Regions from separate parts of the Chryseobacterium geocarposphaerae genome, predicted to be linked through region 2. Evidence: riboswitches for the same ligand, from Rfam matches in the RefSeq annotation. Region 2 holds a riboswitch; the other holds the start of a gene.
What was found. Region 2 has a riboswitch for S-adenosylmethionine ahead of CLV73_RS12620 (SusC/RagA family TonB-linked outer membrane protein). Riboswitches for the same ligand answer to the same signal wherever they lie in the genome.
Positions count from the first base shown of each region.

Region 1: another riboswitch for S-adenosylmethionine. It lies ahead of CLV73_RS19260 (alpha/beta fold hydrolase); the one in region 2 lies ahead of CLV73_RS12620 (SusC/RagA family TonB-linked outer membrane protein).

Region 1 is NZ_PGFD01000002.1:115,122-130,446, reverse strand. It holds gene CLV73_RS12090 (phosphodiester glycosidase family protein) at 1-709, shown strand, start outside; gene CLV73_RS12085 (OsmC family protein) at 716-1,141, shown strand; gene CLV73_RS12080 (MGH1-like glycoside hydrolase domain-containing protein) at 1,220-3,832, opposite strand; SAM riboswitch class I at 4,019-4,127, shown strand; gene CLV73_RS19260 (alpha/beta fold hydrolase) at 4,187-5,131, shown strand; gene CLV73_RS19255 (ACT domain-containing protein) at 5,128-6,666, shown strand; gene CLV73_RS12065 (O-succinylhomoserine sulfhydrylase) at 6,790-7,950, shown strand; gene CLV73_RS12060 (homocysteine S-methyltransferase family protein) at 8,018-9,028, shown strand; gene CLV73_RS12055 (fatty acid desaturase family protein) at 9,112-10,203, shown strand; gene metH (methionine synthase) at 10,208-12,874, shown strand; gene metF (methylenetetrahydrofolate reductase [NAD(P)H]) at 12,950-13,909, shown strand; gene CLV73_RS12040 (hypothetical protein) at 13,945-14,625, opposite strand; gene CLV73_RS12035 (hypothetical protein) at 14,734-15,325, opposite strand, start outside.
Region 2 is NZ_PGFD01000002.1:222,142-237,466, reverse strand. It holds gene CLV73_RS12660 (hypothetical protein) at 1-518, shown strand, start outside; gene CLV73_RS12655 (putative porin) at 609-2,546, shown strand; gene bshC (bacillithiol biosynthesis cysteine-adding enzyme BshC) at 2,561-4,147, shown strand; gene CLV73_RS12645 (LysM peptidoglycan-binding domain-containing protein) at 4,185-6,098, shown strand; gene fabD (ACP S-malonyltransferase) at 6,165-7,040, shown strand; gene CLV73_RS12635 (GYDIA family GHMP kinase) at 7,056-7,958, shown strand; gene pckA (phosphoenolpyruvate carboxykinase (ATP)) at 8,089-9,708, shown strand; gene CLV73_RS12625 (type II 3-dehydroquinate dehydratase) at 9,828-10,235, opposite strand; SAM riboswitch class I at 10,564-10,662, shown strand; gene CLV73_RS12620 (SusC/RagA family TonB-linked outer membrane protein) at 10,746-13,655, shown strand; gene CLV73_RS12615 (RagB/SusD family nutrient uptake outer membrane protein) at 13,674-15,167, shown strand; gene CLV73_RS12610 (hypothetical protein) at 15,304-15,325, opposite strand, start outside.

The DNA.
Region 1 (15,325 bases), 110 kb from region 2:
AATTTCATTAATGATATTGTGTTTTTATTCCATATTATCCTGTAATGGTAAATTGAAAAATGAAGATGATTTTGTGATATTTAAAGTAAATCCGAAACTTGAAAATGTCTCATTGTATTGGAAAGATGATGACGGAACCATTCTTAAAAGTATTAAGAATCTAAAAAATAAAGTAGAACACGATAACAAGAGATTAATATTTGCCATGAATGGCGGAATGTTTGAAATGAACAATTCTCCAAAAGGACTTTATATTGAAAATTTTAAAATTCTAAATAAACTCGACACATTATCAGGAAAGGGTAATTTCTATCTCAATCCCAATGGAGTATTTTATCTCACAAAAAATAATGATGCTGAATTAATTGAGACGAAAGCTTTTAAGTATCATTCAAATATTAAATACGCGACTCAATCTGGACCGATGCTGCTGTTTAGCGGAGAAATAAATCCGATTTTTCAGGAAAACTCCCAAAATGTTAATGTAAGAAATGGAGTAGGGATTTTAAAGGATGGAAATATAGTTTTTATTATGTCTAAAAAAGAAGTTAATTTTTATAATTTTGCTTCTATATTTAAAGAACTAGGCTGTATAAAAGCTTTGTATCTCGATGGTTTTGTATCAAGAACTTATTATCCGGACAAAAAATGGATTCAAAAAGACGGTGATTTTGGAGTCATGATTGGAGTAACTGAACTGAAAAAATAAATTAAAATGAAAATAACACTTAACAGAATCAACGACGATTTTTTATTTGAATGCACCAACTCACAAGGGAATTCAATTTTACTGGATAATACTTCTCAGCCTGGAGCAAAAGGAGTTTCTCCTATGGAAAGTGTTTTGATGGCCGTTGCAGGGTGTAGCGGAATTGACGTAGTTTCTATCCTGAAAAAACAGAGACAGGAAATTACCGGTTTTAAAGCTGAGGTAGAAGGAGAACGTATTCCTGTTGAAGACGCAAAACCATTCAAAGCGATTAAGGTGAAATTTCTATTAGAAGGAAATATCGATCCTAAAAAAGCACAGAAAGCAGCTCAGTTATCTTTTGAAAAATACTGTTCTGTTTCTAAAACACTAGAGCCTACTGTAGAAATAGGGTACGAAGTTTTTGTAAACGGAGAGCAAGTTACTCACTAGAATACTATTACGAATATTTTAGGGTATGAGAATTTGAACGTTGTTTTCGATTCTAATACCCTAATTTTTAAAATTTATTTACATTAATCTCGGTTTCATTAGTTTTGCAACCGTTGCAGTCCATCCTGTCTGATGCGATGCACCGACTCCGCGACCATTGTCACCATGAAAATATTCAAAAAAGGTGATATAATCTCTAAAGTTTTCGTCAAAATTAAACTTAGCATTTCCACCATTGAAAGGACGTTGCCCGCTACCATCCTTTAAGAAAATAGAACATAATCTGTGGCTTATATTCTGGGCAACTTCATCAAGATTTCGTTTGTCCCCACTTCCGGTCGGAAGTTCTACTTTCAGACTGTTTCCGTAATAATAATGAAAACGCTGTAGACTTTCCACAATCAGGAAATTAATAGGAAACCAAATCGGACCTCTCCAGTTGCTGTTTCCACCAAACATTCTGCTGTCGCTTTCTGCAGGGGTATAGTACACGACATTTTCAACGCCATGAACTGAGAAAACAAACGGGTTTTCTTCATATACTTTTGACATGGCACGAATTCCATAGGGGCTTAAAAATTCCTTTTCGTCAAGCATTCTTGTTAAAACCTTTGTCAACCTGTTTTTACGGAGAATACTCATGAGATGCTTTCTTCCTTGCCCCTCTTCGTCCCAGTGAGAAACAAGTTTGGTCAGTTCAGGTTTATTTTTTAGGATCCAATCCATTCTTGCAGTGAAGTTGGGCATGTTTTCCAATAATTTATGGTCAACAATTTCTACCGCAAACAATGGAATTAATCCCACGATACTTCTTAGTCTTAAGGAAACACTGTCGCCGTTACCAAGCTGAAGGACGTCATAGAAAAATCCGTCTTCTTCATTCCAGAGACCTTTTGTTCCTTCACCCAGATTTTCCATCGCTTCTGCAATATAAAGATAATGCTCAAAGAACTTAATAGCCATATCTTCATACACCTGATAATACTGAGCCAGCTCCATAGCAATTCGCATCATGTTTAAGGCATACATTGCCATCCAGCTTGTTCCATCCGCTTGCTCCAAATGTTGGCCATCCTTTAAAACCATATTACGGTCAAAAGCACCGATATTATCCAGGCCAAGGAAACCTCCGCCGAAAATATTTTTACCGTTTTTATCCTTTCGGTTGACCCACCATGTAAAATTCAGAAGAAGTTTCTGGAAAACTTTCTCCAAAAATAAAAGGTCGGGTTTTCCATTTTGCTTTTCATCAATTTTAAAAACACGGAAACAAGACCATGCATGTACAGGAGGATTTACATCACTTAAATTCCACTCATAAGCAGGAAGCTGTCCGTTCGGATGCATGTACCATTCCTTTGTCAGCAAAAGAAGCTGCCCCTTTGCAAATTCAGCATCAATAATGGAAAAAGGAACACAGTGAAATGCCAGATCCCAAGTCGCATACCATGGATATTCCCACTTATCGGGCATCGAAATAATGTCCTTATTATGCATATGATTCCATTCCGTATTTCTTACATAATTGCTGAAATCTCTTGGTGCATCAAAATTAGGATCGCCTTTCAGCCATTTCCCGACATTGTAATGATAAAACTGCTTATTCCAAAGCAAACCTGCAAAAGCCTGTCTCTGAACATTTCTTTCATCATCATTGACGACATCGTTCTGAATTTCATCATAAAATTCATTGGCTTCCTCCATTCTCTGATCGAAGATTTGATCAAACTGGTCAAACGGTTCATCCAGATTATGTGGTGAAAGTCTGAAATCAAAAGTTCTAGAAGCTCCCGCCTCAATTGTTTCATCGATTAAGAATGAAGCTTTTGTCCCTGTTTTTTCGGGATTTATAGTATTGCTTCCGTAAATGATGTAATCATTGATCCCGTCTTTGAAATAAGTATTTCCGGGGTAGGGTGTTCCGTATAGTTTCGGATTGTTGGTTTCGTTCTCACAAAAAACGCTTTGCGCACTATCATTTCTTGAATAAAACTTTTTGATGGAAATGCTGTCATGATTGATACTGATACTTCCGTCATTCGCTGCATTTAATTGAGCTTTATAGGTGTTGTATCCCCATTTCCAGTTATTTCTGAACCATACTGTTGGTGCAATCACGATAGGCGCGCTGATCTCACTTCTGTTACAAACCGTGATTCTGATTAAAATATCGTTATGATCCGCCTTGGCATATTCAATAAAGATGTCGAAGTATTCATCCTTATCAAAAATTCCGGTATCAATAATTTCGTATTCAGGTTCCTTTTTACTTCTCTTAGCATTCTCTGAACGGATTTTATCATACGGAAAGGCATTCATAGGATATTTATACACCATCTTCATATAGCTGTGTGTAGGTGTATTATCCAGATAATAAAAAATTTCTTTGATATCTTCCCCGTGATTTCCTTCAGGATTGCTCAATCCGAAGAGACGTTCTTTTACGATTCGGTCTTTCTTATTCCAGAAGGAAAAGGCAAAACATAAAAGCTGCTTTACATCGGAGATTCCCGCGATCCCTTCCTCTCCCCAACGGTACGCATAGCTTTCTGCAGCGTCATGATTGGCGAAATTCCATGCATCACCGTTGGAGCTGTAGTCTTCACGTACATTTCCCCATTGTCGGTTGCTTACATATGGACCCCAGTTTTTCCAGTTGGTATCTTTTAATCTTTGTTTTTCAGCAATCATACTCAGCATTTTTCAATACGAAGGTAGTTTTTTTGAGAAAAAATTCCAACATCCTGAATCTGAATAAAATTTAATATTCACAGGCAAGCCTTTATTTAATGAGGTTTCTGAGCTTTAAAATAATTTATTTTAATATATAAAAGAAATGTTATACCTTTGCACCATTCGTTCATTCAAATATTGAAAATGTTATCAAGAAAGGTTGAGGGATTAGACCCTGTGAAACCTTAGCAACCCTTTGTGAAAGCAAAGAAGGTGCTACGTTCTACCAAATTTATTTTTGGACAGATAACTTACTGAAGTTCTTTCAGCCATTTCCTGTGGCATTTTCAATTGTATTAAAATATAATAGAATTGAAAGCAGAACTTAAACATATTAATTTTTCGTATCGTACAGATTCCCAAAAGGAATATAATATCCCGTTGAGCTATCAGCTTTTCGGGAAAGACTTGTTTTCAGCACCGATCATTTTAGTTAACCACGCCTTAACCGGAAATTCCAATGTTTCAGGAGAAAACGGATGGTGGAAACAATTGATTGGAGAAGGTCAGGTCATAGATACAAATACCTACACAGTTCTGTGTTTCAATATCCCCGGAAACGGTTACGATGATTCTTTTATTAATGAGTACGAAGATTTCACGCCTTCAGATATTGCCAATATCTTCTTAAAAGGTCTTGAAATATTACATATTAAAAGTGTGTACACAATTATTGGAGGCTCTTTAGGAGGAGGAATCGGCTGGGAAATGTTGGTGAAAAATCCAAATCTTTCTGAAATTTTTATTCCTATTGCCTGCGATTTTAAAACTCATGATTGGCTTCACGCACAATGCCTGGTTCAGAAATTTTTGTTAAATCAAAATGATGAGCCTTTACAGAAAGCGAGAATCCATGCGATGCTCTGTTACAGAACACCAGAATCTTTAAACGACAGATTTCAAAACAAATATAATCAGGAAAAACAGCGATTGGAGTCAGAAGACTGGCTTATTTATCATGGGAATTCATTAAACGAAAGATTTAGTTTAAAGTCTTATAAGCTAATGAATCATTTACTGATGAATATCAATGCTGATGAAAAAAAACTGGAAAAAATAGAGGCACGAATGCACCTGATCTCAGTAGATACGGACCTGTTTTTTCCGGCATCAGAGATTCGAATGTGCTTTGAAAAGCTGAAATCAAAAAAAGGAAATGTTTTCTATCACGAGATACAATCAATTCATGGGCATGATGCCTTTTTAATGGAGTACAAACAACTAAATAATATAATAAAACCTATTCTGAAAATATGACAACATCAGATATTATAAACATCTATCGAAACAAAGCATTGGTAAATTTTGAGGGAAAAGACTTCCTTGGACAGATTGGAGTGGATTCCAGAATTTTCCGAGTGCTGAATGATGCAGGTATAAGCGTAGGAGTGATTTCTCAACAGGCGATTGAGAATGGAATTTCTGTTTTGGTAGATGAAAATGATGCGGAAGATGCAGTACGTGTTCTTACTGAAGAATTTAAAAATGAAAAGGCAAAAGGAGCTGTAAGTAATATCTACAATATTAATAATGTAGCAGTGATCGGATTTGTATCTGAAAATTACAATAAAATCCTTTCCGAACTTCAAAGAAACAAAATCTTCCCATTGCTGTTGAACCAAATTGCATCTGCAGGAAGAGTAAATATAGTGGTGACTGATAACCAAACCGAGATTGCCAAAAATATCGTGGAGACTGAAATCTATGGAAAACCGAAAGTGGTACATTTAGCTTTGATCGGACACGGAAATGTAGGTGGAACTTTGGTAGAACAAATCCTGGATTCTTCACATGATATTTTAACGAGAAAAAGATTACAGTTGAAAATCATTGCGATTGCCAATTCTAAAAAAATGGCTTTAAACAAAGGCGGTTTTGGAAGTGACTGGAGACAGAAAGTGAATTACTCTCAAACTGAATCTAGTGTAGAAGGTTTGATCAACTATGCAAAAGAACATCATCTGGAAAATTTGGTGATGGTAGATAACACGGCAAGCAAGGACTTTGTAAAACATTACGATGTGTTTGTAGATAATGGTTTTGATATTGTTTCATCCAATAAAATCTATAATACACTTCCGATTGCAAACTATAGAAGTTTAAGAAAAGCATTAGAGAAAAATAAAAAACAATACCTGTACGAAACCAATGTTGGGGCTGGTTTACCTTTAATCGATACTATCAAATTATTACATCTTTCAGGAGAAAATATTACAAGAATTAAAGGAGTTTTCTCAGGAACATTGAGCTATGTTTTCAATAACTTTTCTTTGAGAAACGATAAATTTTCAACCATTATCAATGAAGCTCTGGAAAAAGGATATACAGAGCCGGACCCAAGAGAAGACTTATCAGGAAATGATGTAGCGAGAAAATTATTGATTCTGGCAAGAGAGCTGGATCTTATCAATGAATTTGAAGATATCAATATTCAGAACTTAGTGCCTGAAAGTCTGCTTTCAGTTTCAAAATCGGAATTCCTTTCCAGATTGGAAGAACTGGATGAAGAATATCAGAAAATTAAAGACAATCAGGAGCCGGGACACGTGTTAAGATATGTTGGAGACTTACACGGAGACTTACAAAAAGAAAAAGGAGAACTTGATGTGAAATTAGTTTCCGTTCCTGCAACTTCCGCATTAGGACAATTAAAAGGTTCGGATTCAATCTTCGAAATTTATACGGAAAGCTATGGCGAAAACCCAATTGTCATCATGGGAGCCGGAGCCGGAGCAAAAGTTACGGCAAGAGGAGTTTTCGGAGATATTTTAAGACTAAGTGAAAAAAAATAAATTAATATAACAATTTAATAATGTAGAGGTTGGGTAGTATTGATTATTATTGTCATGCTGAGCTTGTCGAAGCATCTCATTATTATATTGCTAAACTCATACATTACTACAATTTAAAACTTTATGGAAAATTTTGAAACCTTCGCGATAAGAACGCAAACTGAAAGAACTCAGTTTGATGAACATTCAACGCCTCTATATTTGACATCCAGCTTTATTTTTCAGGACGCAGAAGATATGAGAGCGAGTTTTGCAGAAGAAAAACAGAAGAATCTTTACAGCCGGTTTTCAAACCCGAATGTAACGGAATTCACAGATAAAATTGCCAAAATGGAAGGAGCCGAATCCGGTTATGCTTTTGCAACAGGAATGGCTGCGATTTATTCAACTTTCGCTACTTTGTTAAATGCAGGAGATCATATCGTAAGCTGTCAGTCGGTTTTCGGTTCTACCCATACGTTGTTCACCAAATATTTCCCGAAATGGAATATTGAAACCACTTATTTTAAAGCAGAAGATTCCGAAAATGTAGAAAAATATATTCAACCGAATACTAAAATTTTATATCTGGAAACACCTACTAATCCTGCAATTGAGGTGTTGGATTTAGAATTTTTCGGACAAATTGCAAAGAAGCATAATTTAATTTTCATAGTAGATAACTGTTTTGCAACACCGTATTTGCAACAGCCGATCAAATACGGAGCAGACATCGTAGTGCATTCCGCAACAAAGTTGATTGACGGTCAGGGCCGTGTTTTGGGTGGAGTAGCAGTGGGCAGAGAAGATCTGATTCGTGAAATTTATCTTTTTGCAAGAAATACTGGACCGGCAATGTCGCCTTTCAATGCCTGGGTGTTATCTAAAAGTTTGGAAACTTTAGCCATCCGTGTTGAAAAACATTGTGAAAACGCTTTAAAAGTGGCTGAATTTTTAGAAAGCCATCAGAATGTAGAACTGGTAAAATATCCTTTTCTGCCTTCTCATCCAAGTTATGAAATTGCTAAAAAGCAAATGAAGTTAGGGGGAAACATCGTAGCATTCGAAATCAAAGGCGGAATTGAAGGTGGAAGAAACTTTTTAGATAAGATTAAAATGTGTTCGCTTTCTGCAAATCTTGGTGATACAAGAACAATTGTTACGCATCCGGCTTCTACAACGCATTCCAAATTGTCAGACGAAGAAAGAAATGAAGTAGGAATTACGGCAGGGTTGGTTCGTTGTTCAGTAGGTCTGGAAAATGTGGATGATATTATTGCGGATTTAAAACGGGCGCTTGGATAATTCAATAGGAGCGGGCTTTAGCCCGTTTAAAATAATGAAATACAAATGGCTTTAGCCAAAACATACAATGAAAAATTCAGAACAACTATACAAAGCATTATCCGAGAGAATTTTAATTCTGGACGGAGCGATGGGAACCATGCTTCAACGATATAAGTTCGAGGAAGAAGATTATCGTGGTGAGCGTTTCAAAGATTGGGAACATCCGGTAAAAGGAAACAATGATCTGTTGTCATTAACGCAACCTCAGGCGATTGAAGAAGTTCACAGAAAATATCTCGAAGCAGGAGCAGATATTATCGAAACCAATACGTTTTCGGGAACAACGATTGCGATGGCAGATTATCACATGGAAGATCTGGTTTACGAACTCAACTATGAATCTGCAAAAATCGCAAGAAAAGTATGTGATGAATTTACTGCACTGAATCCTGATAAACCAAGATTCGTAGCAGGTTCTATTGGTCCAACTAACAGAACGGCAAGTTTAAGTCCGGATGTAAACGATCCTGGTTACAGAGCCATTACATTTGAAGAATTAAGAGTCGCTTACAAACAACAGTGTGAAGCTTTATTAGACGGCGGTTCAGATATTCTTTTGGTCGAAACCATTTTTGACACCTTAAACGCAAAGGCAGCTTTATTTGCTATCGATGAAATTCAGGATGAGAGAGGAATAAAAATCCCAATTATGGTTTCAGGAACGATTACTGATGCTTCAGGAAGAACGTTGAGCGGGCAAACCGCAGAAGCATTTTTAATCTCCGTTTCACATTTGAATTTATTAAGCGTAGGCTTCAACTGTGCTTTGGGAGCCAATCAGTTGACGCCTTATCTGGAAACATTGGCTCACAATTCAGAATTTCATGTTTCGGCATATCCGAATGCAGGTCTTCCTAACGCTTTTGGGAAGTATGACGAAACACCGGAAGATATGGCAAGTCAGATAAAGGAATATGTGGAGAAAGGATTGATCAATATTATTGGAGGTTGCTGTGGAACAACACCAGATCACATCAAGGCGATTGCAGATCTGGTAGCACAATATCCGCCAAGAAAATTGAAAGAATTTGTATGATTTAATAGAATTTTTTTATTGAATTGATAGAAAAAGGAACGGTTTTTAATATTATCTTTAATTACATCACAAAATTTACGATAATGGAAAAGCCGATTTACCTTAAAGATTCAGAGGATGCAAAACTGTTTAATGAATTAAGAAAAAAAGTGAACCAGCGAGTAGAAGCCATTCCCGAAAACAGGGATCTTTATATTCAGATCAAAGCCATTATTTTGCCTTTGGTCTATTTTGGCTTATATGTGTTTGCACTTTTTAATGTCGATAAACCTTGGATCTATACTTCGAGTTTTGTGCTGATGGGGATTTCTTTGGTTTTAATTTATTTAAATCTGATTCACGAAGCAGCCCACAATAATATTTACAAAAGCAAAAGATTAAACAGTCTGGTGCTGCAGATTTTTGATTTTGTGGGAGCCAATTCCTATATCTGGAAAAAAAGACATATTGCAAGCCATCATGCTTATCCGAATGTTGACGGTTGGGATACGGACATCGAACAAAGCGGACTTTTGTTAATTGTTCCATGGATCAAAGCAAAAGGCGTTCAGAAATATCAGCATTTCTTTTTCTTTCTGGTGTATCCTTTATATCTGTTCAATTGGATGTTTATCCGTGATTTTAGAGACTTTTTCGATAGTGAAAGAGTGATTCTGAAAACACAGGGGGCGATTCCAGCAAAAGAAAAAATTAAAATGGTTGCCTATAAACTGTTCTATTTTTTCTATCAGATTGCAGTTCCTGTTTTGTTTTTTAAAGTATCCATCGGTTTGGCTCTGGGAGCCTGGTTTTTGCAGGTGATTGCGGCGAGTGTTTTTGCGCTTTTTGTATTGTTGCCATTGCATCCGCTTCCTGACAATGCTTTTCCGAAACTGGACGAAAAAAACGGACTGCCTTTCAGCTGGCTTCATCATCAGTTTGAAGTTACCAATGATTTAAAAGAAAACAACTGGTTCGTAAGAAATGTGCTGGGGAATTTCAATTTTCATGTTGCCCATCACCTTTTCCCGAATTACAGTTATGCCTATTATAATGAAATTACAGAGGAAATCGAGCAATTTGCTAAAGAGCACGGGTTGGCTTATAAAAGGTTTCCGATTTTTACCGCTTTGGGCAAACATGTGGATTTGCTGAAGCAGAATGCGAATAACGCATATTTTATTTTAGAAGAATAATTTGATGAAATATTTAAGATTATCGGGGCTTGAGCCTTTGATTATTACACCGGAAAGCAATTTTATCAACGTTGGCGAAAGAACCAATGTTGCCGGTTCAAAAAAATTTTTAAGATTAATAAAAGAAGAAAAGTTTGCGGAAGCGCTGGATATTGCACGTCATCAGGTTGAAGGTGGTGCGCAGATTCTTGATGTCAATTTCGATGATGGGTTGATCGATGGAAAAGCTTCCATGATTAAATTTTTAAATTTAATTGCCTCCGAGCCGGATATTGCAAGAATCCCAATTATGGTAGATTCTTCGAAATGGGAAATACTGGAAGCAGGATTACAGGTTGCCCAAGGTAAATGTGTTGTAAATTCTATCAGCTTAAAAGGCGGTGAAGAAGAATTTATCAAACAGGCAAAAGCGATCAAAAGATATGGTGCCGCTGTAATTGTTATGGCATTTGATGAGGTCGGACAAGCAGACACGTACGAGCGTAGAATAGAGATTTCAAAACGTTCTTACGATATTTTAGTCAATCAGCTGAATTTCCCTGCAGAAGACATCATTTTTGATTTAAATATTTTTCCGGTTGCAACGGGAATGGATGAGCACAGAAGAAATGCAATCGACTTCATTGAGGCGACAAGATGGGTTCGCCAAAATTTGCCTTATGCTTCTGTGAGTGGAGGAGTTTCCAATGTTTCATTTTCATTTCGTGGAAATGATACGGTGAGAGAAGCGATGCATTCAGTTTTCCTGTATCACGCAATTCAGGCGGGAATGAATATGGGGATCGTGAATCCTGCCATGCTGGAGGTTTATGATGAAATTAATAAAGAACTTCTTGAATTAGTTGAGGATGTCATTCTTGATAAAAGAGAAGATGCTACGGAACGACTTTTAGATTATTCTGAAAAGCATAAATCGGTTAAAAAAGAAAAAGTTGAAGATTTAGAATGGAGAAATCATCCTTTGCAAGAGAGAATTACACATGCTTTGGTAAAAGGAATCGACCGTTTTATTGAAGAAGATGTTGAAGAAGCGAGACAACAGGCAGAAAAACCATTACACGTTATTGAAGTTAATTTAATGACAGGAATGGGGGTTGTCGGAGATCTGTTTGGAAGCGGGAAAATGTTCTTGCCACAGGTTGTAAAGTCGGCAAGGGTAATGAAAAAAGCAGTAGCCTATTTACAACCGTTCATCGAAGCGGAAAAGGACGGCTCAAAACCTGCCAACGGCAAAATCTTAATGGCAACGGTAAAAGGAGACGTTCATGATATCGGAAAAAATATTGTGAGCGTTGTTTTGGGTTGTAACAACTACGAAATTGTTGACCTTGGAGTAATGGTTCCTGCCGAAAAAATTATCCAGACGGCAATTGAGGAAAAAGTGGACGTTATCGGACTCAGCGGATTAATTACGCCAAGTTTGGATGAAATGGTTTATATCGCTTCAGAATTAGAAAGACAAAATTTAGATTTTCCTTTGTTGATCGGTGGTGCAACCACTTCAAAAGCACATACTGCTGTGAAAATCGATTTAAAATATAAAAACGCAGTCGTTCACGTGAATGATGCTTCCAGAGCGGTAAACGTGGTAAGCTCATTGTTGGGCGACAGAAATAAAGAATACGTTGAGGATTTAAAAAATGACTATTCGGAATTCAGGGAAAAGTTTCTTAACAGACAAGTGGAAAAAGACTATGTTTCTATTGAAGAAGCCAGACAGAATAAATTTAAAATTGATTGGGAAAATGAAGAAATCTTTACGCCCAGTCAATTAGGAATTACCGTTGTTGAAAATCAGGATTTAAGAGAATTATTGCCTTTCATCGACTGGTCACCATTTTTCAGAAGCTGGGATTTGCACGGAAAGTATCCGAATATCCTGGAAGATGAGGTTGTCGGAGTTCAGGCAAAAGAATTGTTCAAAGATGCGCAGGTTATTTTAAAGAGGATTTTAGATGAAAAATTATTAACTGCAAAAGCTATTTTCGGAATCTTTAAAGCCAATTCTACCGAAAATGATGATATTTTAATCTTCGATGAAAATAATGAACAGAAAGTAAAATTCATCACATTAAGACAGCAGGCTCAACGTTCGAAAGGCAAAGATTATCTGGCTTTAAGTGATTTTATTGCCCCTCAGAGTTCAGGAAAGACTGATTATATGGGAGCTTTTTGTGTAACGACAGGTTTCGGAACCGATGGATTGGCAGAAGAATATGAAAAAGCGCATGACGATTATAACGCGATCATGGTAAAAGCTTTGGCTGACCGTTTTGCAGAAGCCTATGCCGAATTTTTACATAAAAAAGTAAGAACGGAATATTGGGGATATGCCAATCAGGAAAATTTAACCAACGAAGAATTAATCGCAGAAAAATATAAAGGAATCCGTCCTGCTCCGGGTTATCCGGCTTGTCCGGATCATTTGGAAAAACATGCTATCTGGGATTTGTTAAAAGTTGAAGAAAATATCGGAGTGTATTTGACGGAAAGCCTAGCGATGTTTCCGACCGCTTCGGTTTCCGGTTATTATTTCGGAAGTCCGCATGCGAAGTATTTCGGTTTGGGAAAAATAGCGGAAGACCAGTTGAAAGATTATTCCGAGAGAAAAGGAATTTCTTTGCAGGAAGCGAAGAAATGGCTGTCACCCAACTTAGCAGACGGAATTTAGTTTTAGTTTCGGCGGCGGCAAAGCCGCCGCCGAAACCTAACTACAAAATAATCAAAAACAGACTATAATTAAATAATGAAGATTACAGAACACATAAAAAACGCAAACGGAAAAACTTTATTCTCCCTCGAAGTGGTTCCTCCACAGAAAGGAATAGGAATCGAAGATTTATATACCAACATCGATCCCTTAATGGAATTTAAACCTCCATTTATTGATGTGACAACTTCCAGAGAAGAATATATTTACATTGACAAAGGAAATGGCTTAATGGAACGCCGTATTACAAGAATGCGCCCCGGAACATTAGGGATTTGTGCGGCTATCCAGCATAAATATAATGTGGATACGGTTCCACACTTGCTTTGTGGAGGTTTTACAAAGGAAGAAACAGAATATCTTTTAGTAGACTGTATGTATCTTGGAATTGATAATGTAATGGCTTTGCGTGGTGATGCAATGAAAGGGCATCAGTATTTTGAACCCACCCAGGGCGGTCATGCAAGTGCAATGGATCTGGTTCATCAGATCAATGATTTGGGGAGAGGGAAATATCTTCATAACCAAGATGAAGTTTGTGATGAACACAATAAATTCTGCATTGGAGTTGCGGGCTATCCTGAAAAACATATGGAAGCACCTTCTATGAATTATGATCTGAAGTGGTTAAAGCAAAAAGTAGATGCAGGTGCAGATTATATTGTCACCCAAATGTTTTTTGATAATAAAAAATACATCGAGTTTGTAACAAAAGCTCGTGAAATGGGAATTACAGTTCCTATTATCCCTGGAATCAAGCCGATTGCGACAAAAAAACATTTAAAAGTTTTACCTCAGATTTTTAAAATTGATTTGCCAGAAGAATTGATTAATGAAGTGGAGAAAGCAAAGAACAATGAATCTGTGAAACAAATCGGAATTGAGTGGGCAATTAATCAGTGTAGAGAATTATTAGATTTCGGTGTCCCTGTTTTACATTTTTACTCAATGGGTAAAAGTGATAATATTAAAAAAGTGGCGGGAGAATTGTTTTAAAATAAAAGCTGTTTCAAAAGAAACAGCTTTTATTTTTATTGGTTTAAGAAATTTACAAGTTTTTTTAAATCTTCTTCTTTATTGAACTTTATCTTGTTTTCTTTAAAAAAACTATTTAGAGCCTCTTTTTTATCAGGAAATTGTGCTAAAATTTCTTTTTGATTTTTAGGGCTTTTAATGTATGCATCATTGATACTGATGTAATAAATAGGGTCAGATTGTTTGAAATAGGCTGGCTTTTCACTTGTATAGCTATTGGAGGCAGGTTCTGCATCGATAAATTTAGTTTCCTGCTTTTTGTAAAGAGAATATTTACCTTTTACAATTTCAAAAAAGTATCCACTCAAATCATCTTTTGTATCTAGAAGTACTAATGTTTGTTTGGGAGAAATAATTTCTATCCTTGAAAACTGTGTTTCTTCAGGGAGGATCATTACTTTATTATCTCTTTGAAACTCTATTTGGTCAGTATAGCTATTATATCTTACTGGTGTTTTTTCGTAATTATCCGCAATTTTTGCACTTAAAAAATTAACATTTGAATAGGGAGAACCTGTAACGTCTTCATATGTCAAGTCTTTTCCTGTTTTTGATCTTATTCTATTGGAAAAAGTGCTACCATCAGCAAAATCTCCTCTGCTTAAAACTAATCCGGCATCTTGAGCGAACGTATAACAAGACGCAGTGAAAAGTATACAAAAAAATATTTTTTTCATTTTTTTTAATTTAATATAACAAATTTACAAATTAAATTCAATTATTATGAATTTAATTGTATTTGCATTGTTTTGTTATAGAAGCATCTTTTATAGTTTTAAAAAATGTTAAAGCATAGTATGTTTTTCAAACTTCATATGTTTGTTAAACAAATAACGATAAGTCGCCAATTTTCTTGTTACAGTCGTATCTAAATTCTCCGCAATCTTTATCATCTTAGGATTAAAATCACCAATCCACTGCATTTCTGTTACTTTAAAATCCGTATGCTTTCTTAGATGTTGGGTTCCCTCCCAGATCATATACCCTTCAATTCCTTTCTTTTGCCATTCAGGAATGACGCCGAAAACAATACCTACCATTTTTTCATTTTTCTTAAATCTTTTAATCCAAAGAAACTTAAGTTTTTCCCAGATTCCGAATTTTCCATTTAAATACTTCAACCATTGATTGGTATCCGGAAGGTTCATCCACATAGCAATCGGTTTTTCTTTTTCGTATACAAACCAGGAAATATGTTCATTAATGATAGGCTTCATCATGTTGAACATTTTCAATGTTTTTGTTTCATCTAAATATTTTCCTTCACCATGTGCTGCCCAGGCTTTATTATAAATTTCAGTAAAATCTTTGGAAAACTTTTCCAGATTATTTTTCGTCATTGGTCTTGCAGAAATATCGGGATTCTTGCTGTGTTTT
Region 2 (15,325 bases):
TAAGAGTTTTAACTCCTAAAATGACAGAATCTCCTAAATTTGCTGTCTTCAAAGTACAATCTCCGACACTACCTAGTGCTGTTTTTAGCAATAAGCTTACTGTAAGAATGTCTTTAACTTGTCCTATTAGTAATTTTATTGGTACTGGATTATTTACTAATTCTGTTGCTTATTGGATGGCTCCTGCTGGTTCAACTTATCAGGTACAGAACTTCAGTTCAGGATCAACTAATCAGTTTATTATTAAGGGATATATGGACGATGGTAGTGATTTAAAAGTAAATTATGATCCGGTTACTTACCAAGTTTCTATTCCATTACAACCAACTGGTTATGCGCCAGCTGCAGGTCAAATGGCTTATGCTAGTGATCCGAGTACTGGACCGGCTTCAACTTTTAATCCTTGTACAAGAGTATTAACTTTGAAAGTATATTGGCATGTTAGAAATGCTGCTGGTACACTTGTTGGACATTACAATGGTGGCCAACCAGCTACAGAAGTATTCACTGGTAACTAATAATTCTAATAATTAAAAATAAGAACCCCGTCGAAAGACGGGGTTTTTTATTCCCCATTATTTCTTATTTTTGCTACACAAAAGCAATAAATGAAATACATATTTCTTATCATACTCTTTCTAAGCTTTACAGCTCAGGCCCAAATAGTTAATAATAAAGATAAAAGCCTGACTCCTCAAAAGGAGGGAGACTCTTTAATCATAGATTCAGGGAAGAAAGACTCCTTAAAAATATTCAAGCCTACCATTAATGATTATCTATATCAAAAGCAATATGGTGAAAAGAAGATTTTTGATACGGTATTGACGGTTGATAAAACAAATATTTTTTCACAGTATAATAACAGAGATAACTTTGGAAAGGCTCAGCTTGCAAATATAGGATCTGGATTCAATCCATTGTCACATGAGGTAAATGCTGAACAAAATCTAACCTTACTTCCCTCAAATAAATCCTATGGAATTTTAGGAGTTGAAGATATTCACTATTATGACGTGAAAACACCGACTGCAACATTTGTTTATCATAATGCAATGAAAAATGGAGCAGCTTTGAAATCTACTTATACTCAAAATATAGGCAAGAGATTTAATTTTGCATTAGAATATATGGGGCTTCGTTCTCAAGGGCTTTATAGAAATTCTTTAGCGGCAAATAACAATACATTATTTTCAGGGCATTATGTTTCTAAAAAAGGAAACTATGAATTGTTTGCTCACTATCTGCACCAGAATGTGAACAATCAGGAAAACGGTGGAATTGCGATTGACAGTGTTTTTCAAAATGGTGACAGCAATTCAAGCAACAGACAGAATGTTCAGGTTAATCTGGGAACTTCAAGCTCTCAATTCTCCTATAGAAGATATTACTTGACTCATCAGTTAACACCTTTCAATTCGGAAAAATTTCCGTTTAAAATAAGGCATACTCTTTCTCATGAAGGGAATAAATATTACTACGGACAGACAAGCTTAGAATCTTATTGGTATAGCCTTCCTGCAGAAATTGTGACCGGAGCGCTCTATGTTTCAAAAAAATATTCGGATAACTTTAGTAATACGTTCAGTTTGGTTTTTGATAATGAAAAATTCAAGCTTGATGCGGGAGTCCGGTATCAGATGTTAAAATTTGGAGCTTCAGAAATTTCGCTGACAGATTTGGTGATTCCCAATGAGCTTAAAGAGAACAGGATTGGAGCCGTTGGAAATTTACAGATTAAATTGTTAGATAAAATCCAGTTGAATTCATTCCTTGAGTTTTCTAATGGAAGCCAATTCGGAACTTATCTTAAAACAACAAATAATTTGAAATTTGAACCGGTAAAAGATTACTTTGTCAATGCTAAAGTAAATTTCCAGAGTGTATATCCTTCTTTCAATTATCTGATGAATACTTCTGTGTATAAAAAATTCAATTATTATCTCCAGGATGCTAAAAATCAAACCGTGACAGAGATTGGAGGGAATATTAATTTGAAATGGTTCAAAACAGAATTGTTTGTTAATTATTTCAGAATAGATAATTATACCTATTTTGACAGCGGCGCAAAGCCTCAGCAAAGCAATAGCTCATTGAATATTTCTCAGATCGGAGGGGATGCTACTTTCAGTTATGGTAAATTTCATTTGAACACAAGATTGCAGTTCCAAAATGCACTGACTAATAAGGATCTTCTACCTATGCCAAGTTTTATTGGAAGAGCTAATTTATTTTATCAGGCAAAAGCATTTAAGAATGCTGCGGAAGTTCAGATGGGGATAAAAGCCTATTACTTCTCAAAATTCGCATCAAGAGAATATTTTCCGATACTTAACGAATATATTTTACCTACGGCAAATTCTTTTTCAATCGGAGGACAACCTATGATTGATGCCTACTTTAATATGAAGGTTAAAAAAATGTTCTTTTTCATAGAAGGACAGCAGGTAGGAACACTCCTTTCCCACAACAAAGCATATGCATTTCCACACTATCCGACCTATGATTTTAGGTTAAATATTGGAATCGTGTGGTATTTGTTCAACTAAAATTTACACCAAAGTTGAAAACTATTAATAAAATATCATTTCAAGATATACAAAGCATTCCTCAGTTAGTAAAAGACTTTTTGAATCAGAAAATTGAGGGATTTGAAGAAAATACATTTTCTATAGATCATTTTAGAAATCAGATTCATGTCAAGCAGGATGCGTTCTCTTCAGAACAAAGAATTATTTTATGTAATGCTTTAGAAAATCAGCTTTCAGATGTTGTACTTTCCTCAAAACAGAAAGAACATTTGGAAAGCTTAAAACAGCCCAATACATTTACGATTACGACGGGGCATCAATTGAACCTTTTTTCAGGACCTGCGTTTTTTGTATATAAAATTTTACAAACAATTAAAACCTGTACTTATTTAAAAGAAAATTTCCCTGATTTTAATTTTGTTCCGGTCTATTGGATGGCTTCGGAAGATCATGATTTTGCGGAGATCAACCATTTTAAAACTGAGTCTAATTATTATGAGACCAATGAAAAATCAGGAGGTGCTGTAGGAAGAATCCATATTCATGATACGCATTTCATTTCCGAATTTGAAAAAGAATTCAAAGATTCTATTTTTGGAACCGAACTGATTTTGATGCTGAAAGAGTCTTATAAAGCAGGAAATACATTGACGGAGGCTATTAGAATTTTAGTCAACAGATTGTTCTCTGAATTCGGTTTGTTGATCTTGGATGGAGATTCAAGAGAACTCAAAAAACAGGTTAAAGGTATTTTCAAAGATGAGCTTCTTAATTTCAGTTTGAATAAGATTTCAAAAGAAAAAGTGGATTTTCTGACTGAGAAATATGGAAAAGTGCAAGTAAACCCTCGTGAGATCAATCTCTTCTATCTTTCAGAAACAAGAGACAGAATTGATTTTGACGGAAATAACTATTTCATTGTAGATAAAAATATCTCGTTTACAGAAGAAGAAATCTTAAATGAATTGGAAAATGCACCTGAAAAATTCAGTCCGAATGCTTTGATGCGTCCGGTGTATCAGGAATGTGTTTTACCCAATCTGGCTTATATTGGAGGGAACGCCGAGATTATGTATTGGCTGGAACTTAAAGATTATTTCAAAAAAATAAATATTCCCTTCCCGGTGCTGATTCCGAGAAATTCCATGTTGTTTTTAAAGGAGAAAACATTAGGGAAAATTCAGAAGCTGAATCTTAGAATAGAAGATTTTTTTGAGAATTTTACAACAATTATCAATCATAAAATAGTTGAGGATAATAGCATCTTAAAACTTTTAGACGAAAAAGAAAGTCTATTAATGAACAATTTTTCTGAACTGAAAGCTGTGGCGGAAACCACCGAAAAATCTTTTGGAAATATGGTGAAAGCCGAAGAAGTAAGACAGCTGAAATCATTTGCCCGAATGAAAAAGCGCCTTCTTCACGCAGAAAAAATTAAACAAAGCGAATTGCTGGAAAGATTGGAAAATCTGTTTCTGGATGTGCATCCTTCCAAGAATTGGCAGGAAAGAGTGTATAACTTTAGTGTATTTTTTGCTGACTTCGGGTATTCATGGCTTGAAACTTGTTTAGAAGAAATGGTGGTTCAGGAATCCAAATTGATTATTGTTGCCATTTAATTTTAAAGAAGTATTTTTGTAAATATAACGATCTATTATGATAAAGAGGTTTTTTATTTTATCCAGTATATGTATGGTTTTGGGAGCATCTGCTCAGAAATCACACACCGTTGTAAAAGGTGATACTCCTTACAATATTGCTAAAAGATACGGGCTCACTGTTGATGAATTACTTAAACTGAACCCTAAATTTAAAGAAGGGAAACTGGCAATTGGTGATGTTTTAACGGTAAAATCCGGAACAACTTCAGCTTCTAAAACAACTGTTGCTGAAAAGCCAAAAACAAATACTTCTTCTCAATCCGGGAAAATTATTTTACAGCCTAAACAAACGATTTACGGAATTACAAAACAATATCATATTTCCGAAACTGATCTTAGAGCACTTAATCCCGATCTTGATTCCCATATGAAGATTGGGGATGAAATCACTTTACCTCTTGCAAACATCAAAAAATACGGAGGAAGTGAGTCGCAAGTTGCTGTGGCAGCTCCTAAAGCTGTTGAAAAATCTGCCGATTCCGATACCATTGCAGACGGGGAATATGTTATACAAGCAAAAGATAATTATTACAGAGTCTCAAAACAATTCAATATTTCTCAAAAAGAATTATTTGCTTTAAACCCGGGATTAGAAGAAAGAGGACTGAAACCTGGAGAAAAAATTATTGTTAAAAAAACAAACACAGCTATAACTTCTGAACCTGTTAGCTCAAAAGAGAAAATGGATTCAGAAAGTGGAACTGTTGCAACTTCAGAAGCTGTTGCGGGCGATGATTTTGTTACTTATACCGTTCAGCAGGGCGATACTGTCTTTTCTATTGTCAATAAGTTTGGAATCTCTATTGATGAACTAATCGCTTTGAATCCTGATTTATCACATGGTTTAAAAGCAGGAATGGTTTTGAAAATTAAAAAACAGGATCCTGCTTATGTAAAGAAAAATGGGGATGCTTTAAGCGTTGTTTTAATGCTTCCTTTTGGATATAGTACAAACGAAACCCAGTACAGGTCTATGGCAATGGACTTCTTGACAGGAGCTAAATTAGCCATCGAAAGAAACGCGAGAAACGGTCAGAAGCTAGAAATTAAAATTGTGGACTCCGGTAACGAAGGAACTTTCAGAAACTCTTTGACACAAATCAATCCTGATAATACAGATTTGATTATTGGACCATTCTTCAAATCGAATGTCGTAGACGTTTTAGATTTTACAAAAAATCAAAAAATTCCGATTGTTGCTCCTTTTGCCAACTCTCCGGAATTATATAACTATAGCAACCTGATTATTGTAGAAACAAACGATCAGACCTATGCCGATAAAATTGTGGATGAAGTAAGAGCTTCTTACTCTGATCAAAAGATTTACATTGTCGCAGACGCTAAAAAAACGAATGCAAACTATATCAAGAGCGGTTTAGAAAAAGCGCTTAAGAAACCAAATGTAATTATCGTTAATTCTGCTTCCGAAATTCAGTTAGATCAGAATATGATGACGGGGCAGTCTGCTCCTGTGATTGCTGTTTTGGCTAATGATAGCAATGATGTGGGAGAAGCTTTTGCTAATAAAGTGATTTCTCTTTCCAAAGATGTGCAGGGAATAAAAGCGTTCAGTATGTATTATGCTCCTGTTTTTGAGAAAAAAGTAGATGAGCTTAGTCAGGCAAACTTAGTTTACCTTATGGATAGAAAAATCAATGCAGAAGGTAGTTTTGAAAAAGAAATTTTAGCAGCATACAAAAGCAAATATTGTAAGACACCTCCAAAATATGCAGTAATAGGATTTGATGTTGTAAATGATATGTTGACAAGAGAAAACAGAAAAGGAGAGATCTTCAGACAAATGAATAAAGTACAGACCCAGCTGGCTACCAAATTTGAGTTTGTAAAATCAAAAGCCAATGGAGCTTATGTAAATACTGGGTACAGAGTTATTAGGTTGGTTCCTTAAATGATTTAATTCACTTAAAGGTATTCTTAATTATACTTATATTTGCAAAATATTTTAAATCAATACATGAAAGCACTTGTATTTCCTGGGCAGGGTTCTCAGTTCGTAGGAATGGGAAAAGAATTGTATGATTCTCGAAAAGACATTAAGGACTTGATGGAATCTGCCAATGAAATTTTAGGGTTCGACATTCTTTCTATTATGTTTAATGGAACAGATGAAGATCTTAAAAAAACTGAGGTTACTCAACCTTCAATTTTTATACATTCAGTAGCTGCACTTAAAGCAGTAAACGGTCTTGGGGCTGAAATGGTTGCAGGGCATTCTTTAGGAGAATTTTCAGCGTTGGTTGCCAATGGAGTTTTATCTTTTGACGATGGCTTGAAATTGGTTTCTGAAAGAGCAAAAGCGATGCAGGCAGCTTGTGATGCGAATCCAAGTTCTATGGCGGCGATTTTAGGATTGGAAGATGCTAAAGTTGAAGAAATCTGCGCACAGATTAGTGGAATTGTAGTTCCTGCCAATTACAACTGTCCCGGACAATTGGTAATTTCTGGAGAAACAGTTGCTGTTGAAGAAGCTTGCGTAAAATTAAAAGAAGCAGGAGCAAAAAGAGCATTGTTGTTACCTGTAAACGGAGCATTCCATTCTCCATTGATGCAACCCGCACAAGAAAGATTGGCTGCTGCTATTGAACAGACAAAATTCAGAAAAGCTACTATTCCTGTGTATCAGAATATTACGACTACTTCAGTTTCTGATCCGGATGAAATTAAAAAAAATCTGATTGCTCAATTAACAGGTCCTGTAAAATGGACGCAGTCAGTTCAGAATATGATTAAAGACGGTGCAACTAATTTCGTAGAAGTTGGACCGGGGAAAACGTTACAAGGGTTGATCAAGAAGATTGATGGTTCTGTGGACGTAGCTTCTGCAATCTAATCTAATAAAAAAATCATGGGCGAGATATTTTCACCAGGGAAGCTAATGCTGACTTCAGAATATTTCGCGATGGACGGAGCTCTTGTCTTAGCGGTACCTACCAAGCTGGGACAAGAGTTTTCTTTTAAAGAAAAAAATGATGAAAAATCCCTTATATGCTGGGAAGCCTATCATCAAAATAAACTTTGGTTAAAAGCTGTCATAGATTATCAAAACTGGCAGATCCTGGAAACCAATATTCCTTCAAGTGCTGAATTTATCTTGAAAACATTAAAGAACGTTCAGGCACTTTCTACTATTAAATTCAAAAACAATTTTACTTATCACTTAACAACCAATCTTCAGTTTCCGGCAGATTATGGTTTGGGTAGCAGTTCTACTTTAATGAACAATCTTGCGGAATGGGCTGAAGTTGATCCTTTCTATTTAAATAAGATAAGCTTGGGAGGTAGTGGTTATGATATTGCGGTAGCAAAAGAGAAATCTGCCATCATTTTTCAGAGCGTTCCTGAGGTTAAATATGAAAAGGTGGACTTTGATCCCCCTTTCAAAAATGAACTAATTTTTATCCACTTAAATCAGAAGCAGGATAGCCGTGAAGGAATCAGTCTTTACAAGTCAAAAACAAAGTCCCAAAAACTGGTCGATGAATTTTCGGATCTTACAAGAAATATTTTACTATGTAGCGAATTGGAAAATTTTTCTGAACTAATGTTGATTCATGAGCAAAGAATCTCCAATTTTCTTGAAATTCCGACAGTTAAAGCGAGGTTTTTCGCTGATTGTCCGGTATTTATCAAAAGTTTAGGCGCTTGGGGTGGAGATTTTGTAATGAGCTCAAAATTTGAGGGCTTTAAGGACTATTTTTGGGGAAAAGGTTTTCACACAATTTTTGAGTATTCTGATTTAATTAACTGATTTGCAGTTTTTTATAAACTCGTTTTTTTATTTGCCATTCTGACTTATATCATTATATTTAGACCACTTTTAACAATTAATTAATATTAATTTTGTTGAACAAAAAAAGAAATAGAAAAATATAAGTAAAATGAAAAACGCTAAAATCATCCAAGATTTAGAAAAATTAGGGATTAAAGGAGACTATCAGGTAATATATAATCCTTCGTATGAAGAATTGTATCAGGCTGAAGTTTCTCCTGAAAATCAAGGGTTTGAAAAAGCAGAGCTTACGGAATCTGGTGCGGTATCGGTAAAAACAGGAATTTTCACGGGTCGTTCACCTAAAGATAGATATATAGTTCAGGATGATGTTACAAGAGAAACAATTTTCTGGGATGGTAAAGTTAACTTACCAACTACGCTGGAAATCTTTAAATCTTGTAAAGATTTAGTGCTGAACCAACTTTCTGATGCAAAAAAGATCTATGTAGTAGATGCTTTCTGTGGAACAAACGCAGATACGAGATTAAAAGTAAGGTTCATTGTTGAAGTAGCGTGGCAGGCACATTTTGTTACTAACATGTTTATTCGTCCTTCGCATTACGAGCTGGAAAACTTTGGAGAGCCGGATTTCACTGTAATCAACGGTTCTAAAACTACCAATCCAAACTGGGAAGCTCAGGGATTGAATTCCGAAAACTTTGTGATGTTCAACCTTACTGAAAAACTTCAGATCATTGGAGGTACTTGGTACGGCGGGGAAATGAAAAAAGGAATGTTCGCTATGATGAACTACTATCTTCCGTTAAAAGGTATGGCTTCTATGCACTGTTCTGCGAACGTAGGAGAAGAAGGGGATGTTGCTCTTTTCTTCGGACTTTCAGGAACAGGAAAAACGACTTTATCCGCAGATCCGAAAAGATACTTAATCGGTGATGATGAGCATGGTTGGGATAACAATGGAGTGTTCAACTATGAAGGAGGCTGTTATGCAAAAGTAATTGATCTTTCTGCTGAAAAAGAACCGGACATTTTCGCTGCCATTAAAAGAGATGCATTATTGGAGAATGTTGTAGTAAATAATGGTGTTGCTGATTATACAGACGGATCTATCACTGAGAATACAAGGGTTTCTTATCCGATTTATCATATCAATAAAATTGTGTTGCCTTCAAAAGCAGGACATGCAAAAAAGATTGTTTACCTTTCTGCAGACGCATTTGGGGTATTGCCTCCGGTTTCTGTTTTGAATGAAGACCAGGCCCAATATCACTTCCTTTGCGGATATACCTCAAAATTGGCAGGAACTGAAAGAGGAATTACTGAGCCGGAACCATCTTTTTCTCCAGCATTTGGTGAAGCATTTTTAACATTACATCCGACAATGTATTCAAAAACATTGATCGGGAAAATGAAAGAGCATGGCGCAAAAGCTTACCTGGTAAATACAGGTTGGAATGGTACCGGAAAGAGAATTTCTTTAAAGGATACAAGAGCGATTATTGATTCAATTATTGATGGTTCTATAGAAAATGCTCCTAAAGCAATGGTTCCTATTATGAATCTTGAAATTCCTACAACATTACCAAATGTTTCTGAAGGTATCTTGGATCCGAGAGATACTTATAGCAATGTTTCTGAATGGGAAGAAAAAGCAAAAGACTTGGCTGCAAGATATATCAAGAACTTTGAGCAGTATTGCAATACTGAAGAAGGTAAAAAATTGATTCCTTCAGGACCTCAGTTACAAGAACAAACAACAAACTAAAAATAAAATCCTCATCATTTGATGAGGATTTTTTTATTCTAAAGATTTTACAAATCAGTCAGATCAAATATATTTTCAAACATCTGCGCCATCTGTAAAATCAGAACGAGAACGATTAGCTATTTCAAACTCAAAACAGCCAGCCTATAACCGTCCATTCCAAATCCTGATAAAACCGCATCCGTATTTGCAGCCGTTACGGATTTCTGGCGGAACTCTTCTCTTTTATAAATATTACTGATATGTACCTCTACTTTCGGCTTCTGAATATTTTTTAAACAATCTGCAATTGCATAAGAATAATGGGTAAAAGCTCCCGGATTAATAATCAGAGCATCAAAGTCATTCTTCTGAAGCCTGTTAATCAGTTCGCCTTCAATATTCGACTGGTAATACTGTATTTGATGAGAAGAAAATTCAGATTTTAAGTTTTCCAAACAATCCTCCATCGAAATCGTTCCATAAATTTCCGGCTCTCTTGTTCCTAATAAATTGAGATTAGGACCATTTATAATTAAAACTTTCATTTGATAAAATTAAAAAGTTTTTTGAATTAATCGTACGTCAGTTCGAGTGTTTTTCGAAATGAAATGAAGAAAAATGTATCGAGAGCTGTCTTAAAACTCAAAATATGCTCAAAATGAAAATAGAATTTTTTTTTCAAATCCATTTTAGAGTAAAAATTTAGGATTGCATTATTTTTAATGATATTTCTCATGTTTATAAATTTAACATTTTTTATAACTGTCTATTTTTGTTTGTTTTAAAATAAAATTTAGTTAATTTTTATAAAATTTATAATTAAAATTTTAAAGTCTACTTGTTTTGTGGACTTTTTGTTTTTAGATTTGCAACGGCTTATAAAGAAAGATGGAGGGAACTGACCCTGTGAAATCTTAACAACCTGCATTATGCAAGGTGTTACATTCAGCCTTGAAAAAGGAAAGATGAGCACAGTGTTAATCATGATTATTGATGCTATTTGCTGTCTTTTCTATAAAAGAATAAAATTTAATTAATAGCAAATAAAATTGATTATGATTAATAAAAATTTAATTATTTCTAAAGTTTGGATTCCCCCCGTTGCAACCTTCTTTCTTGGGATCGGTAATGTGAATGGCCAGGAAGCAAAAAAAGATACGCTTCATGAAAAAGAAATAGATGAAGTGGTTGTTGTGGCGTATGGAAAAGCTAAGAAAACAAGCTATACAGGTTCGGTAGCGACGATTTCGAGTGAGAAAATTAATAACAGGCCTGTTACCAACATCACAAAAGCATTGGAGGGGCAGGTTCCCGGACTTCAGGCGGTAAGCGCTTCAGGACAGCCGGGGTCTACAGCATCAATCAGAATTCGTGGAATCGGTTCTGTCAGTGCGTCGAGTAATCCTTTATTTGTGGTAGACGGGATACCTTTTGACGGAAATATCAACGCGATAAGTCCTAATGATATTGAATCGATCAGTGTTCTGAAAGATGCTACAGCAAGTTCATTATATGGCTCCAGAGGGGCAAATGGTGTAATTATCATAACGACTAAATCCGGTAAAAAGGGCGAAGCGAGAGTAAACTTTAATATAAGCCAGGGTTTCTCAAGCAGAGCAGTAAAGGATTATGAGCAGGTAACCACCGACCAATATTTTCAATTGTATTGGGAAGCCTTGAGAAACGGATACACATCAAGCCAGGTTTCTTCCCAGCAGGCGGCACAGATGGCAACCGATAATTTGGTAAACGCTTTAGGAATCAATCCTTACGGAGCAAATTATGTAAAACCAGTAGGAACTGACGGGAAACTTTTGCCGGGTGCAACAGCTTTATGGAATGACAACTGGAAAGATATTTTGCAGAGAACGGCTTCCAGAAATCAGGTTGATTTGGATTTTAGTGGAGGAAATGAGAAGAGCAATTATTTTTTCTCTTTAGGATATTTGGATGATAAAGGAATTGCCATTGAGTCTGGCTTCAGAAAATACAGCACAAGATTAAAAATCAATTCTGAAGTCAAAAAATGGCTGAATGTAGGAGCGAATTTAGCGTATACGAACAGTCTTCAGGAAGCACCGCCGTCATCGGATTCGAGAACGGATAATGTGATCAATGCGGCGAGAGTTATACCATCTTTTTATCCTTACTACGAAAGAAATGCAGACGGAAGCTATAAATTGGACTCCAGCGGAAATTATATTTATGATTTCGGAAAATACAGGCCTACAAGTGCATTACAAAATGAAAATGCTGCAGCAACATTACCTTTGGATAAAAATGAGAACAGAGAAGATAACTTCTCAGGGAAAGGTTTTGCAGAATTCACTTTCCTGCCTGAATTGAAATTTAAATCAAGCTTTTCGGTTGATCTGGTTAATTATAATGGCCATTATTATACCAATCCGTTATTAGGAGAGGGAACTGAAATCGGGGGGGCTGTTACAAAAACCAATTCGAGAACGCTGTCCTACACAACAAGTAATATTTTAACCTACGATAAAAAATTCGGACAGCATCACATCAATATTTTGGGTGGTCAGGAATTTTACCATTACGAATATCAGACGATTTCAGGAAGCCGAAGCCAGTTTTCATTGCCGTATTATTATGAGCCTGATGCTGCAGCTTTGCTGGGAAGCTTCTCAGGAAATAGTGACAAATTGGGATTGTTGAGTTTCTTAGGGAAAGCTGAATACGATTATAAAAATAAATATTTTGTTTCAGGATCGGTAAGAGCAGACGGCTCTTCAAGATTCTCTCCGGAAAACAGATGGGGGACATTCTGGTCGGTAGGAGGATCATGGAAGGCGTCGAATGAAGATTTTATTAAAAATTTAAATGTCTTTAACCAGTTGACACTTCGTGCAAGCTACGGAGGCCAGGGAAATGATAAGCTGAGTACTTATTATGCTTACCAAAGTTTATATGCTTTTTATAATAATTTGGGAGAAGGAGGAACGGTAGCAAGCAAACTGCCGACTCCGGATCTGAAATGGGAAACCAACCTGAATTTGAATGCAGGTATTGAATTTTCTGTTCTGAATAACAGAATTAAAGGTAATGTAGAATATTTCCAGAGAAAAAGTAAAGATCTTCTGTTTGGAATGCCTTTGGCTCCGTCATTAGGTTTCAGTGAATATCAGGCGAATATTGGTGAACTAAAAAATACCGGTTTTGAATTTTCATTATTCACAACACCCATTAAAACAAAAGATTTTGAGTGGAATGTGGATGTGAATTTAAGTACTCTCAAAAATGAAATCACGAAACTTCCGAAAGGCTCTATTGTAAGTGGTACAAAACTATTGCAGGTAGGTGGTTCTGTTTATGATTTCTTCATTCCTGAATGGGCAGGAGTAGATCCGAATAACGGAAAGCCGCTTTGGAAAACGATTACAACAGATGCCAGCGGAAATACGGTAGAAGGAACCACTTCAGAATATGCAAAAGCTACAAAAACACTGCAGGGTTCATCTCTTCCGAAAGTAATGGGAGGAATTACCACGAGTCTGGCTTACAAAAACTTTGATTTTTCAACCTTAGTATCATTTGCTATTGGAGGAAAAATTTTAGATACGGATTATACGATGCTGATGCATAACGGAAGTTCAGCAGGTAGAGCCTGGAGTGCGGAAATGCTGAACAGATGGACGCCTGAAAACCGTTACACCGATGTCCCGGCTTTAAGTACAACAACGAATAACTGGACTTCAACATCTTCAAGATTCTTATACTCGGGGACGTATGCTAGAGTGAAAAATGTGAGCTTAGGCTATACACTTCCATCGGATTATTTTGAAAAAATAGGTTTGAAGAAGTTCAGAGTTTATGTTCAGGCAGAAAACCTTTTAACATTCTATAAGCATAAAGGAATGGATCCTGAACAAACCTTAGACGGAACAACCTATTACAGATATCCTGCCATGAGGACAATTACGTTTGGTGTACAGGCAACTCTTTAACATTTAAAATGAAAAACAATGAAAAAATTAAAATATATATCTTTTGCATTAATCACAGCATGGTCTTTAATCAGCTGTGAAAGTGATCTGGAAACTGCTCCGACCAATCAGGCTAATGAAGAGGAAGTTTTCAAGACAGCAGAAAGTGCGGAAACGGTAATCAACGGAACCTGGGCTAAATTTAATGACGATGGGACAACTTACGCGAATATCGGGTACTCCACAGTGTTGAGAACAAGTGATGCTATGGGAAGTGATGTGGCGGTTTTAACCAATAAATATGGATTTCCCGGAGCGTATGCTTTTACAGATTTGGTGAATAATACGGGAAGCAGGCCACTTTTTATCTGGAGTCTGCTGTATTCTACCATCAATAATATGAACAATGTTCTTGCAAGAATCGATGGAGTAGAGGGGAGCCAGGAGAAAAAAAATCAGGTGAAAGGTCAGGCTAAAGCATTGAGGGCATTTTGTTATTTAAATCTGGCGAGTTTTTATCAATTCAGTTATTTAAAAGATAAAACGGCTTTAACGGCTCCAATTTATACTGAACCGACAACAACAAGCTCAGTAGGAAAGAAAAAAGCCAGCCTTGAAGAAATCTATACTTTAATTAAAAGTGATTTGGCAGATGCGGATCAGTTGCTTCAAAGTTATTCAAGAAACAACAAGGACAAAATTGACAGATCAGTTGTCAATGGATTACTGGCAAGAGCTTATTTGAATACCGGAGACTGGACAAAAGCTGCAGCTTCTGCAAAAATTGCGAGAAATGGGTATGCTTTGATGACGGCGGAAAAATATAAAGACGGATTCAATGATATCAGTAATGGAGAATGGATCTGGGGACACGGCCAGACACAGGAACAGTCAGGTGAAAGCTATGCTTTCCACTTTTTAGATGTGTCGTCTTCGGGAAGTTATTATTACAGCTTTATGGCGGATCCTTATTTTAAAGACCTGTTTGATACCAATGATATCCGTTATTCACTGTTTTCATGGGATGGAAATCCGGGAAGGGAAGGATTGCTGCGATATGCGAAGTTTAAATTTAAAGCCAATTTAATTGCAGATATTGTTTACATGAGAGCTGCTGAAATGTATTTAATTGAGGCCGAAGCTGAAGCGAGAAGCGGAAATGTTACAAATGCTGTAACCGTTTTAAATCAGTTGAAATCAGCAAGAAACGCCAATCAATATTCTGGTTCTTTAGCACAAAACGATGTGATCAAAGAAGTATTGATTGAAAGACGAAAAGAATTGTTTGGTGAAGGATTCTCATTGTCAGACATTATCAGAACGCAGGGAACTGTCGTGAGAAAACCGTTTACCAATTCAAGCGGACAGGCGATTCAGGTACAGATCACGACTCCGGCTGGTGTTGTAAAAACCGTTAACGGAAGAGGACATACGATTTTTGCATTCCCTGATCAGTCTCCGTTTGTAGCCAACAGCAAATATTATTTATTCTCTATTCCGCAGAAAGAGATTGAAAATAATCCGAATTTGTAATAATTAAAAAGAGCAAGTGAATTTCTTGCTCTTTTTTATTTATAGTGTGAAAATATAATCTGTGATTGTCAGAAATGGGTTAGTTTATTGGTATTAAATTATCTAATTTCATTGTTTTGAGATGATATTATTACAATTAATCTATATTTATATAGTAG